Regions from separate parts of the Lachnoclostridium sp. Marseille-P6806 genome, predicted to be linked through region 2. Evidence: predicted binding sites of a transcription regulator. Region 2 holds the regulator's gene; the other holds the start of a gene.
The links. Region 2 encodes Rex, which represses fermentation and respiration genes when NADH is low (regulators of the CRP and FNR family bind a similar motif). Its sites were predicted from a motif close to ATTGTTAANTANTTAACAAT; they were not measured.

Region 1 (7,410 bases), on a different contig from region 2:
GTAGAGTATGAAGAAAAGTTATATGCAGTAGGAAAAATCCCGGGTGGATTTACCAGAAGAGAAGGAAAAGCATCTGAGAATGCCATTCTGACCTCTCGTGTAATTGACCGTCCGATGCGTCCGCTGTTTCCGAAGGATTACCGCAATGATGTAACACTGAATAATATGGTTATGAGTGTGGATCCGGAGTGCCGTCCTGAGCTGGTGGCAATGCTGGGTGCTGCAATTGCAACCTGTATTTCTGATATTCCCTTTGATGGCCCCTGTGCTATGACTCAGGTAGGTCTGATTGATGGGGAGTTTGTATTAAATCCGTCTCAGGCTCAGTGGAAGTCCGGAGATTTGAATCTGACCGTTGCTTCTACCAGAGAAAAGGTAATTATGATTGAGGCCGGCGCTAACGAAATTCCGGAAGAAAAAATGATCGAGGCTATTTATCTGGCCCATGGTGTAAACCAGGAGATCATTCGCTTTATTGACAGCATTGTTGCTGAATGCGGAAAGGAAAAGCATGCTTATGAGAGCTGCGCGATTCCGGAGGAGCTGTTTGCGGCAATTCGTGAGATTGTAACTCCTGAAGAAATGGAAACAGCTGTATTTACTGATGATAAGCAGACTCGTGAGGAGAACATCCGCCAGATTACAGAAAAGCTGGAAGAGGCATTTGCAGAAAACGAAGAGTGGCTGGCGCTTCTGGGTGAGGCAGTTTATCAGTACCAGAAGAAGACTGTCCGCAAAATGATTTTAAAGGATCACAAGCGTCCGGACGGTCGTGAGATTACTCAGATCCGCCCTCTGGCAGCTGAGATTGATCTGATTCCTCGTGTTCACGGTTCTGCTATGTTTACACGCGGTCAGACTCAGATCTGCAATGTATGTACTCTGGCTCCTCTGTCTGAGCAGCAGCGCCTGGATGGTCTGGATGAAAATGAAGTAGCAAAGCGTTATATGCATCATTACAATTTCCCGTCCTATTCTGTAGGGGAGACGAAGCCTTCCAGAGGACCGGGACGTCGTGAAATCGGTCACGGTGCGCTGGCTGAGCGTGCCCTGATCCCGGTGCTGCCCAGTGAGGAAGAATTCCCCTATGCAATCCGTACAGTATCCGAGACATTTGAGTCTAATGGTTCTACCTCTATGGCATCTACCTGTGCATCCTGCATGTCTCTGATGGCTGCAGGTGTGCCGATTAAGAAAATGGTAGCAGGTATTTCCTGTGGTCTTGTAACTGGCGATACAGATGATGATTTTGTTCTTCTGACAGATATCCAGGGTCTTGAGGATTTCTTTGGAGACATGGACTTTAAGGTAACCGGTACTACAGACGGAATTACTGCGATTCAGATGGATATTAAGATCCACGGCCTTACAAGACCGATCGTAGAGGGCGCAATTGCAAGATGCCGTGAAGCACGCCTGTTTATTATGAACACCTGTATGAAGCCGGCGATTGCAGAGCCGAGAAAAGAAGTAGGTCAGTATGCTCCGAAGATTGACCAGATCAGCATTGATCCGCAGAAGATCGGTGATGTTGTAGGTAAGCAGGGCTGCGTGATCAACAAGATTATCGAAGAGACTGGTGTAAAGATTGATATTTCCGAGGAAGGAAATGTTGCAATCTGCGGCACTGATCGCGATATGATTGAGAAGGCAAAGAGCATTATTAAGAATATTGTAACTGATATTGAACCGGGTCAGGTAATTACTGGTAAGGTAGTGCGTATTATGCCCTTTGGAGCATTTGTAGAGCTGAAGCCGAAAAAAGACGGTATGGTTCATATTTCCAGACTTTCTGATAAACGTGTAGAGAAGGTAGAAGATGTGGTAAACATTGGAGACATGGTTACAGTAAAGGTTCTGGATGTAGACAAGATGGGTAAGATCAGCCTGAGCATGAAGCCTGGTGATCTTGCAAAGAAGGACAGTGACAAATAAGTATATGAATAAAAAGGTATTTACCGGAATGCTGGCCGCCATTATGGCGGTCAGCAGTTCTTTTATGAGTTTTGCAGATTCTGTGAATCTGGCACCGGGAGAAAATCCTGTTTCCGGGCCGGAAGAGCAGGGAGAGAGCATTTTGCCTCCGTCGGCTCAGATTGGCGATCGGCTGAACGCGCCGGGAGAGCAGACAGAAAATCCCGGAAATCAGAGCAGCACCATAACTGCGGGAGGAAGCGCGCAGGGCCACAGCGGCACTATAACTGCGGGAGGAAGCGCACAGGGCCAGAGCGGTACTATAACTGCGGGAGGAGGCATGTCCGGTCAAAATGGGCCATCTCCTTCAGGCAGTACTGTGATTACTTCCGGAGTACTGGCCGGACCTGGAGTTTCCGGAAGCGGAGGCGGTCCCGGAATGTCAGGCGGTGCTGTTATATCTGACGGTACCGACGGTTTTGCGGGAACCGTTTCCTCTCCTCTGGTTAAGGTGGCAGAAAAATATACCTATGATCAGATGAGTCAGGATATTCAGGAGCTTGCGTCACGTTACAGCAGCCTGATGAAGGTAAATACCATTGGAACCACTCTGGATGGGAGAAATCTGTATGAGGTAGTTGTGGGAAATATCAATGCCGAAAAGCATGTTTTAATTCATGGAGGAATTCATGCCCGGGAATATATGACACCGCTGCTTATTATGAAGCAGCTGGAATATGGCCTTGCCTTTTATGGTACAGGTTCCTATGAAGGACGGCTGCTTTCTGATTTATTTAACAAAACAGCAATTCACTATGTTCCTATGGTAAATCCGGACGGGATTACTATCAGCCAGTCAGGTATCGGAGGAATCCGGTCAGAGGAGCTTCGCAGAACCATTGAGCAGTGTTACCAGAATGATCTGGCTCAGGGACGAACCAGCGCTGCAATGGAACGGTATTTAAATTACTGGAAAGCAAACGGACGGGGTGTGGATTTAAATCAGAATTTCCCGGCGGACTGGGAAGAAGTGACCAGCTCTGATATGCCATCTTATGCCACCTATAAGGGGGCAGCGCCTTTATCTGAGCCGGAAAGTCAGGCTCTGGCAAATCTGATTCAGTCAAGAAACTGGACGGCAACCATCAGCTATCACAGTATGGGAAATATCATTTACTGGGATTATCCGGGGAATACCGTATCTGCCCAGTCTCAGGAGCTGGCCAATGCAGTATCTGCAAAAACAGGTTACAGGCTGGCTGGCAGCAGCGGGCATGGTGGATTTAAGGATTGGCTTCAGATTAAGGAAAATCCGATCCCCAGTCTGACGATAGAAGTAGGAAGCGTATCCTGCCCGATGCCGCTCACAGAATTTACTGATGTCTGGAATAAGAACCAGGAAGTATGGGCGGCTGTACTGAAATGGGCTGCGGAACACTGAATTTTTTGAGAAAAAACCAAATATAGACAAAAAAGAGACAGGAGAGGAAGAAAACTCATCCTGTCCTTTTTAGATCAAGTAGTAATATGCCACGAAAAATGTCGAAAGCCTTCGTTATTTTACATGAATTTATCCGAATTTTTACATAAAGTTTAAATACGGTTGAAAATGCGTGAACGGGTATGATATGATGAAAATATCTGCGGCTAAGGAGAAGAAAAAAACAGTACGCGGGGGATGAGGAGGACGAGATGTCAATCAGTGACGTGTCAAATGTATTTGGGTTTCTTGGCGGTCTTGGAATGTTCCTGTACGGTATGAATATTATGGCCGACGGAATGCAGAAGACAGCCGGCAGTAAGATGAGCAGTTTTCTGGGAATGCTGACAAACAACAGACTTCTGGCAGTAGCACTGGGAGCTCTGATTACAGCAATTATCCAGAGCAGCGGCGCTACCACGGTTATGGTCGTCGGTTTCGTAAGTGCAGGTGTTCTGAATCTGACACAGGCAGTTGGCGTAATCATGGGTGCCAATATCGGTACGACCATTACAGCATGGATCGTTTCCATGAGCCAGCTGGGAGATGCTTTTGAGGTTATGAAGCCCAGCTTTTATGCACCGGCTATTATCGGTATTGGAGCCTTGCTTCTGGTATTTGCCAAAGGGCAGAAGAAGAAAACAGCAGGAGAAATCTGCATTGGTCTTGGTCTTTTGTTTATTGGTCTTGATTTTATGTCAGGCTCTATTTCTCCCTACACGGATGCGCCGATTTTTGCAAAGGCCTTTGAGGTTCTGGGAGGAAATCCGTTCCTTGGCATGATTATCGGAGCGCTGGTAACAGCACTTCTGCAGAGTTCATCTGCATCAGTGGGAATTCTGCAGACTCTGGCAATGAATGGAATTGTAACTACGAATGCAGCAATTTATATTACCCTGGGACAGAATATTGGTTCCTGCGTAACAGCCATGCTTTCCAGTATAGGCGGTTCCCGGATCGCCAAGAGGGCTGCGGTAATTCATCTGACCTTTAACGTAATTGGAGCGATTCTGGTAGGAACTCTGGGATTTGTTTTCTTTGCTCTGAGACCGGATTTTGCAGCATCCAATATTAATGCAGTGCAGATATCCATTTTCCATACCATATTTAATCTGACTATGACAACCGTCCTGTTCCCCTTTGCCAATCAGCTGGTAAAGATTTCCGGCATTGTTGTCCGGGAGAAGCCGGAGGAGGAGGCGCCTGAAGCTGCGGAGGATGAGGAGACAGCAGTTACCTTCAAGCATCTGGACGAGCGTATTTTTGAATCTCCGGCCTTTGCTGTGGAAACAGCAGCTCTGGAAGTGGTTCATATGGGACAGATTACCCTGGAGAATGTAAGAGCGGCAATCGATGCTCTTCTGACACGCAATACAGAGGGAATCGAGCAGGTATACAAAACGGAAAAAACAATCAATAATATGGAAAAGATGCTGACAGAGTATCTGATTAAGGTAGAGAATCTTTCTCTGACAGAACGTCAGAAAAAGATGGTAAATAACCTGTTTTACAGCATCAGTGATATTGAGCGGATCGGGGATCACGCTGAAAATCTTGCAGAGCAGGCCGAGTATATGGAGACTCACCAGCTGGATTTCTCAGAAACAGGATTTGATGATCTGCGCTCCATCGGCGGAAGTGTTCTGAAAGCATTTGAATATGCGATTGATGCAAGACAGAACGGCAGTATGGATGCAGTGCGTAAGGTCAGCCAGTACGAGGATGATGTGGACAGTCAGGAAGAGGAGCTGCGGGAGAAGCACATTGAGCGGCTTTCCAGCGGAAAGTGCAAGGCATCCTCAGGTGTGGTATTCCTGGATATTATCAGCAATCTGGAGCGGATTGCTGATCATGCATATAACCTGGCAGGTTATGTAAAGAACGAATTATAGGGTATTTTTACAAAAGAAACTGTAAAGAGTTCATAAAATAGAAAAAACCTCTTGCTATTTTAATCGTAATTGGGTAAAATAGGCATAGGTTGATGATATTTTAACAATCATTAAATTTTTAACAATTCAGGAGGAATTTGTCATGGCAGTAAAAGTAGCAATCAATGGTTTTGGACGTATTGGCCGTCTGGCATTCAGACAGATGTTTGGTGCAGAGGGTTATGAGGTAGTAGCAATCAACGATCTGACCGACCCGAAGATGCTGGCACACTTACTGAAATATGATACCGCTCAGGGCGGATACGCAGGCCATATCGGTGAAGGCAAACACACCGTAGAGGCTGGTGAGGATTCCATCACCGTTGACGGAAAGACAATTAAAATTTATGCTGAGAAGGATGCTAAGGATCTTCCGTGGGGAGAGATTGGCGTAGATGTAGTTCTGGAGTGCACCGGTTTCTACACCTCCAAAGCAAAATCTCAGGCTCATATCGATGCAGGCGCTAAGAAGGTTGTTATCTCCGCTCCGGCTGGCAACGATCTGCCGACCATCGTTTACAGCGTAAACGAGAACACTCTGAAGGCTGAGGACACCATCATTTCCGCAGCTTCCTGCACCACCAACTGCCTGGCTCCGATGGCTAAGGCTCTGAATGACTACGCTCCGATCCAGTCTGGTATCATGAGCACCATTCACGCTTACACCGGCGACCAGATGATTCTGGACGGACCGCACAGAAAAGGCGATCTGAGAAGAGCAAGAGCAGGCGCAGCTAACATCGTTCCGAACTCCACCGGCGCAGCTAAGGCTATCGGCCTGGTTATTCCGGAGCTGAACGGCAAGCTGATCGGTTCTGCACAGCGTGTTCCGGTACCGACCGGTTCCACCACCATTCTGACTGCAGTTGTTAAGGGCAGCGATGTTACCAAAGAAGGCATCAACGCAGCTATGAAGGCAGCAGCTTCCGAGTCCTTCGGCTACAACGAGGATGCAATCGTTTCTTCCGACGTTATCGGTATGAGATACGGTTCTCTGTTTGATGCTACTCAGACCATGGTAGCTCAGATTGCTGACGATCTGTACGAAGTTCAGGTTGTTTCATGGTATGACAACGAGAACTCCTACACCAGCCAGATGGTTCGTACCATCAAATACTTCGCAGAGTTACACTAATTGCGGAGTCCGGGAATCTGATTCCGGCATAAGATAGGAAGACTCAGTCAGGGGGTCCGGTCTGAAAGGACCGGGCCCTTTTGTGTTTTTACAGGAAACCACGTCCAATGAAAACAAAAGGCTTGGCGGGGATGCGCACAGCGCGCCTGAGGAAAATAGCTGCTGACGCAGTCGCGTTCCCATGCAGTTTGCTATGCAGGCAGACTGTAAAGCAGAAGATTTTTGAGACAAAGAGAGGAATAAACCATGTTAAATAAGAAAAGTGTTGACGATCTGAAGGATTTAAAGGGTAAAAGAGTTCTGGTCCGCTGCGACTTTAACGTACCGTTAAAGGATGGAAAGATCACAGATGAGACTCGTATCGTTGCAGCTCTGCCGACTATCCAGAAGCTGGTAGGCGAGGGCGCAAAGGTAATCCTTTGCTCTCACCTGGGCAAAGTAAAAAATGGCCCCAACGAGGGTGAGTCCCTGGCTCCGGTTGCTGTAAGACTGGAAGAGAAGCTGGGCAAGAAGGTTGTATTCGTAGCTGATTACAATGTAACCGGCGAAGCAGCAACCAAGGCTGTTGAGGCTATGGCAGACGGCGATGTAGTGCTTCTGCAGAACACCCGTTTCCGCGGCAAAGAAGAGACCAAGAACGGCGAGGAATTCAGCAAAGAGCTGGCTGACCTGGCTGATGACTATGTATGCGATGCATTTGGTTCCTCTCACAGAGCACATGCTTCTGTAGAAGGTGTAACCAAATTCATCACCGCAAAGGGCGGCACCAATGCAGTTGGTTATCTGATGCAGAAAGAGATCGATTTCCTGGGCAATGCAGTAGAGAATCCGGTAAGACCGTTCGTTGCTATCTTAGGTGGCGCAAAGGTTGCTGATAAGCTGAACGTTATCTCCAATCTGCTGGAGAAGTGCGATACTCTGATCATCGGCGGTGGTATGGCATTTACCTT
Region 2 (7,410 bases):
ATGCCGGAAGGAATATCCACAGCAGTCACCTGTATTTTTCCTGCCTGCTTTTTCTCCTGGAGGTACTCCAGAAGCCGAAAACCGGAGCCCTCCACCGGACGGGAAAGCCCTATTCCGAAAATACCGTCAATGACCACCGGCCATCTGCCTTCCTCCATCTCCTGCTTCCAGAGAACTTCCCCCTTTTGGCCTTCCCAGACCATAGGAATCTGAAGCTTCTCTGCAATTTTCTGCTGAAGCCGGTTTTCCTGGGTAGCCTGTTCCGGATTTCCCCATAGAAGAATCTTTACCCGATATCCCCACCCCTTTAAAATGCGGGCTGCTGCGATTCCGTCTGCGCCGTTATTCCCCATACCGCAAACTGCCAGAATTCCAGAATTCTCTGCAGCGCTCCAGGAAATCTGTCCGGAAATCGCCAGGTCTCTCCGGTTGGATAAAAGGTTCTTTGCTTCTTCTGCCACTGCCAGAGCTGCCCGTTCCATCAGCACCACAGAGGGAATTCCTATTCTCTGAATCGTATCCTGGTCGATCTGCTTCATCTGTGCTCCTGTCACCACATACCTCATATCCTCTCCTCCTAAAGACTCCATCTCCGATCATACACAAACTGCCGGCAGCCCAGGAAGCTTCCTTCCTGTCCGCCGGCAGATGCCCTTGTTTCCTCCTTAAATCACTGATTTGCTTCATCCTTCAGTGATTTACCTGCTTTCAAGGCCGCCCTTTCCCGTTCCTTCTCTCTCTGCTTTTCCTTCCGATCCTCCAGGCTGCACACCCGGTAGGACAGACGCATAAGGCTCTCTGAAAGATGTACGTTCTCAACAACTACATCCTCCGGCACATTCAAATCCACATGTGCAAAATTCCAGATAGCCTTAATCCCCGCCTTTACCAGCCGCTCTGCAATCTCAGGCGCCTTTGTCTTAGGGATCGTCAGCGCAGCCATCTGAACATCGTTATCCTTGATAAACTGCTCCAGATCATCTACCCCGCGAATCTCGATTCCCCTGACAACAAGACCGATCAGTCTGGGATTGATATCAAACATACCTTTAATGATAAATCCGCGCTTTTCAAAATTAGCATAATTGGCAATCGCCTGCCCAAGATTTCCTGCACCAATAATAATCATATGATGCTGTCGGTCAATTCCCAAAATTTTTCCAATTTCCGTATAAAGATATTTAACATTATAGCCGTAGCCCTGCTGACCAAATCCTCCAAAATTATTCAAATCCTGGCGAATCTGAGATGCAGTTACTTTCATTCGAACACTCAGCTCATTGGATGAAATTCGTTCCACTCCAGATTCCAATAATTCTCCAAGGTATCGATAATACCGGGGAAGCCGCGTAATCACAGCCTTTGATATTTCTCTTCCCTCCATGCTTGCCTACTCTCCTGTCTGTCACATATTCGGATGCTGAGCACCCTGTTCATCTAGCTTACATTATACCCGTTTGAGATTTTTCTGTCAAATGCGTTTTCACCATCTTGAAATCATTCCTCCCTTTTTCCGTAAAACACAGCACTCCACAGCACAGGTACACAGAGCATGATTCCCGCCATATACCGTACCAGAATACAGGGACCCGGAGCAAGGGATATCAGATATCCAAGCAAAATTCCCACAGGTGTCAGCCATCTGTACCTTCTTCTTCCAATCAAAAGCCCGCCGCAGAGTACCACTGCCCAGGAATAAAAGGAGGTGTAAAAAGGAATGGACAGCACTGGCAGCTTCTCCTTCAAATTATCATTCTGAAACCACAGATACCAGGGCTTTAACATCGGAAGACGACTCTCCTGCCACACATAGGAGGACGGTTTCATTTCATAAGCCATATAGCAGCTGGAGTCTCCGCCCAGATACCACAGTCCCATGGTATTTAAAAGCGTTGCCCTTACATATTCAGCCGGGAACTGCCGCCCTATGCTCAGCCAGAGTCTGATAAATTCCTCTTTTCCAGACTCAAACGCCTCTGCCTGGAAACCGGCTTTCACTGGATCGGACACATAGTATTTGTAGGCCTCCAGATTTTCTCTGGGAAGGTAGGCTGTAAGCTCCTCCTTTTCTTCTTCTGCCAGCTCCTCTCTGTGATACACATAGGTTCTCGCCATCTGCTGCATGGGAACACTCAGCATCTCCGCCACGCTTCCCTTAGAGGCATGAAGCGCCTGTTCCAGCCCATAGTTCACCCCTGTGCTGCCTGCTACAGAAAGGCAAAGAATCAGGCTCAATTCCGGAAGAAACCCTCCGCGCCTTCCCCTGAATCTCATAATCATCCACACCGTCATCATACACAAAACTGTCAGCAAAAACCCATAGGACGCATTGTTTCGAAAGGTTCCCATAAGGACTGCCGCCATCAGAAATCCAGCCAGCGCTTTTCCCCGATATACTTTCTGAGCCCTGGTCATATCACAGATACAGACAAACACCACCAGAAACAGGCCTCCAAATATGGTATCCTTGGTCGTACTGATTCCGAGCACCTGAAAAAAGGGGAAAAGCAGGTAAAATGCCGTCACCGCCCCGCGAATCTTCCATGGAAGTCCCCATTTTGCAAGAAATGATGCTGCAAATGCCATACAGCCGGTCAAAATTCCAATCTGCAGCAGGGACTGGAGCGCCAGCCCTGCGTTGTAGCTGCCAAACAGAGTATTCCCTGCCTCAAACAGCCAGCCGCACAAATAGGTGTGAAGAAGCGGATGGTGAGTGCTGTAATTTCCTGTCCAGTACATATCCCACTGCCAGGTCATGTCATAACAGTAAAGTCCTGGATAAAACGCCAGAAAACAGGGAAGGTATCCCAGAAACAAAAGAAGCCAACTTTTAAAAAATACCGATGAGGCTCTTTTTTTCCCTCTTTTACAGCAGGCTTCTTGCTCTGGAAGAAGCCCCCCAAGCCTGTAAAGAAACGGTTCCAGATAGGCAGAAAGCGCCACTGCTGTAAAAAACGTCCAGGCCCAGCTTTGCCAGCTGTCCAGATATACCTGCCGGCCTGCCGCAAGCTCTCCGGCTGCAGCCAAAAACTGTGTCCCCTCAGATACGTTCCCTAAATCACCTGTTTCCATGAAACGCAGTCCCATTCCCAAAAGCTCTGTAAAACAAAGCATTACTGAGAGAAGCTGCGCCGAAAACGCCAGACAGCAGTTTTCTTTCCAGTCCTCCGCCATACGTCCGACAAGAAAGAAACCTGACGCAAACAGAAAAAGAGACAGCAGGCTTTTGTGGAGCAAAAGCATCTCTGTCAGTCCCAGCTGCTTTTTCATGCGGCTGACCCCATAGACAGCTCCCCAGGCCCAGAGAAGCTGCAGGATCCAAAAACCTCCTCTGATTCTTTTCCCGTCTCCCTCACATCTCTTTTTATTTTGATTTCGCAATATCATAGTTTCCATCATCTTTTATTTTTTTCCTGTACATTTCACATGCGATTTGAAGCCGGAATTCAAATTCCTGCTTATGCTTCTGAATAATGGTCTGCAGAATCATTCCGGCAAACAGGGCTAATACTGCCGTAATTGCACAAAAACCGCATACCATCAGTGTAGGAAATTGCGGAACAAGCCCTGTTTTCAGATACTCCTTCATAATCGGTACAAAGAACCAGAAAGAAAGAACCAGCAGAATCAGAGCAATCCTGCCGAAAAAACCCAGGGGCTTATAGTCCCTGTAGAGCTTTCCTATGGTTTTTATTACCCGGATTCCGTCAGAAACAGTATTTAATTTGGACACACTTCCCTCCGGCCGATCGCGATAATCAATGGGGATATTTTTCAGAGCCATGTTTTTGTCCACTGCATGAATTGTCATTTCTGTTTCAATCTCAAATCCCTTAGAAAGCACCGGAAATGTTTTGACAAAGGCATAACTGAATGCCCTGCATCCAGTCATCACATCTTTGATATCGGTCCGGAAAAGACTGTTAATGGCTGCTCTCACCATGGAATTTCCCACATTGTGAAAGGGCCTTTTGTTTTCTGCAAAATAGGTCGAGGACAAACGATCTCCAATAACCATATCTGCCTGCTCCTCTAAAACAGCCTTTGCCATAATCGGCCCGCATTCTGCCGGATAAGTATCATCTCCGTCTACCATAATATAACATCTGGCGTCAATTTCCCGGAACATTCTCCGGATCACATTGCCCTTTCCCTGCTGATGCTCATAACGCACCACAGCCCCCGCCTGTCTGGCAATCTGGTCTGTGTTGTCTTTGGAATTGTTGTCATATACATAAACCACTGCTTCCGGAAGAACGCGCTTCCAATCTGCCACTACCTTTGCAATGGTACAGCTTTCATTGTAGCAGGGTATCAGTACAGCAATTTTGTCCATATCTACTCTCCTGTACGCTCAAAAAGCCCTCCGGAAACCTTACATTCCCGGAGGACTTTTTTTGTTTCATATTTGTCTGTTCTGTCCAAGCAAGACTGACTATTATACAATCTTGCGAATCCAGCCTTCCGGCGCTTCCACCGTTCCCATCTGAATTCCAGTCAGAGTTTCATACAGCTTCTTCGTAATAGGGCCCATCTCTGTCATGCCGCTGGGGAAGCAGATTTCTTTTCCGTGATCCACCACTTTTCCTACTGGGGAAATCACAGCTGCCGTTCCGCACAGGCCGCACTCGGCAAAATCTGACAGCTCGGAAAGCTTCACCGGCCGCTGAGTAACCTTCAAACCAAGATAATGCTCTGCCACATAAACAAGAGAACGTCTGGTAATAGACGGCAAAATAGAGTCAGACTTAGGGGTTACCACCTCATTGTCCTTGGTTATAAACAGAAAATTTGCTCCTCCTGTCTCCTCTACGTAAGTTCTGGTAGCCGGATCCAGGAACATATTCTCATCATATCCTGCCGCATGAGCAGTCACATTGGCGTGAAGGCTCATGGCGTAGTTCAGTCCTGCCTTTACGTGGCCGGTTCCATGAGGAGCCGCCCGGTCAAAATCACTGACACAAATGGTCAACGGCCTTACTCCGCCTTTAAAATACGGACCTACCGGGGTTCCAAACAAACGGAACTGATATTCGGTTGACGGCTTTACGCCAATTACCGGCCCGGATGCAAACATATAGGGTCTCAGATAAAAGGTTGCTCCGCTTCCAAAAGGCGGAACCCATGCCGCATTGGCTCTCACTACCTGATCCACTGCCTCCAGGAAACGCTCCTTGGGAAACTGAGGCATTTCCAAACGGGCGCAGGAATCCATCATACGCTCTGCATTCAGATCCGGACGGAACGTAACAATACTTCCATCCTCTGTGGTATAAGCCTTCAAGCCTTCAAAACACTCCTGGCAGTACTGCAGAATCCCGGCACATTCATTAATCACCACGTTAGAGTCTGCCGTCAAACCTCCCTCATCCCAGCGTCCGTCTTTATAATTAGCTACATATCGCATATCTGTAGGCATATAGCTGAATCCGATATTGCTCCAATCCAGATTTTTTTTCTCCATCACTGTTCCTCCATTCCACAGGCACGCCTTTTTCTTTGATACCTTATGACCTTCCTGTCTCCAAATTCGTATTAAACAACATTATATCCCCTATATGCCGTAAAATCAATGACTGTTTTTTATTTTCTGTATGCCATTCTGTCATAGCTGTTATAACTCGAATCAGAAAAAATCAACGTTTTTTCTATGCCAAAGGCGGCAGTCCATCCTGGAAGTCCTATCTCAGACGCTCCTTATATTCCCGCTCCACTTCCCGGCGCTGGTCCTTTTTCGCAATATCAGCCCGCTTGTCATAAAGCTTCTTTCCTCGAGCCAGTCCAATCTCCACCTTTACCAGACTTCCCTTAAAATAAACCTGAAGAGGAACCAGGGTGATACCTTTTTCCCGAATTTTCCCCTCCAGCTTGTCAATCTCGCTCCGATGGAGCAGAAGCTTTCTGGAGCGAAGGGGATCCTTATTGAAAATATTTCCCTTCTCATACGGATTGATATGCATTCCGTAAACGTAAACCTCACCCTTATCAATACGGACAAAGGCCTCCTTGATGCTGCAGTGCCCCATGCGGATGGACTTCACCTCTGTTCCAAACAATTCAATTCCGCACTCAATTTTGTCATCAATAAAATAATCATGCCAGGCCTTTTTATTGTTGGCCACCAGCTTTACTGAATCTTTCATCTTAATCCTCCCTGTTTTCCTCCTCTGCCGGAAGAAAATCGACAGTCCTGGTCAGCTTGTCCGTTCCCATAACCACAACCCGGAGCTTCTGCCCCAGCCGGAACGTCCGTCCGCTCATTTCACCTCTCAGTTCCATTCTGCTTTCGTCAAACAGATAGTAATCTCCCTGCAGGCTGCTTACATGAACCAGTCCCTCTACGGTATTGGGCAGCTCCACATAAAATCCCCAGTTTGTTACACCGGAAATCACACCCTCATACTCTCTGCCAATCCGTTTCGCCATATATTCACATTTTTTCATCTTGATGGTTTCCCGCTCCGCTTCCTCTGCCCGCCGTTCTGTGGCTGAACACTGGATGGACACGCCGGTCAGAAGCTTATCATAATGGGAAAGCCTCTTTTCTGTCAGATTTCCGTGAAGGTTCTCCTTAATAATCCGGTGAATCTGCAAATCCGGATACCGGCGGATCGGTGATGTAAAATGGGTATAATACTTAGCCGCCAGACCGAAATGACCGCTGCACACAGGCATATACTTGGCCTGCCGCATAGAGCGAAGAGTCAGACGGCTAATCAGCGCCTCCTCTTCGCTTCCTTCTATTTTTTTCAGAAGCTTCTGAATCTCCTTGGGATGAACCTCCCCCTGCTGGGTACGGATGGTATAACCAAAGTTATTAATAAATAATCCCAGACGTTTCATCTTTTCCGGATCCGGAGTGTCATGGGTTCGGTATAAAAACGGAACCTCCTGCCAGAAATAGTCCTCTGCAATGGTCTCATTGGCCATCAGCATGAAATCCTCAATAATCCGCGTGGCCGCATTGCGTTCATAAGGACGAATCTCCACTGGCCGGCCTTTTTCATCCAGAATCATTTTTGTCTCCGGAAAATCAAAATCAATGGATCCTCGCTGATACCGCCGCTCCCGGAGAATATCTGCCAGCTCCTTCATCAGAGCAAACATCTCTGTAAAGTCCCGGTACTCTTCCATTGTATTTGGATCCTGATCTGTAACAATGGCGTTGACTGCTGTATAGGTCATACGGCGATCGACCTGAATTACGGTTTCTGCCACCTCATGTCCCAGAACCCGGCCCTGGAAATCCAGATCCATAATGCAGCTTAAAGCCAGACGATCCGTTCCCTCATTCAGAGAGCAGATCCCATTCGACAGCTTATGGGGCAGCATGGGAATCACTCGATCCACCAGATAAACACTGGTTCCACGGCGAAGCGCCTCCTGATCCAAGGGACTGTTCTCTGTCAC

Region 1: gap (type I glyceraldehyde-3-phosphate dehydrogenase) is a predicted target of Rex. The motif match lies at 5,375-5,394, and genes of this name have one in related genera.

Annotation. Positions count from the first base shown of each region.
Region 1 covers NZ_CAXSLG010000010.1:114,871-122,280, reverse strand. Annotated here, with positions in the region: gene ACESON_RS13515 (polyribonucleotide nucleotidyltransferase) at 1-1,935, shown strand, start outside; gene ACESON_RS13510 (M14 family metallocarboxypeptidase) at 1,925-3,355, shown strand; gene ACESON_RS13505 (Na/Pi symporter) at 3,607-5,286, shown strand; gene gap (type I glyceraldehyde-3-phosphate dehydrogenase) at 5,429-6,460, shown strand; gene pgk (phosphoglycerate kinase) at 6,707-7,410, shown strand, end outside.
Region 2 covers NZ_CAXSLG010000002.1:288,875-296,284, forward strand. Annotated here, with positions in the region: gene ACESON_RS03395 (NAD(P)H-hydrate dehydratase) at 1-566, opposite strand, end outside; gene ACESON_RS03400 (redox-sensing transcriptional repressor Rex) at 671-1,384, opposite strand; gene ACESON_RS03405 (DUF6020 family protein) at 1,498-3,399, opposite strand; gene ACESON_RS03410 (glycosyltransferase family 2 protein) at 3,365-4,336, opposite strand; gene ACESON_RS03415 (branched-chain amino acid aminotransferase) at 4,439-5,464, opposite strand; gene smpB (SsrA-binding protein SmpB) at 5,682-6,143, opposite strand; gene rnr (ribonuclease R) at 6,145-7,410, opposite strand, start outside.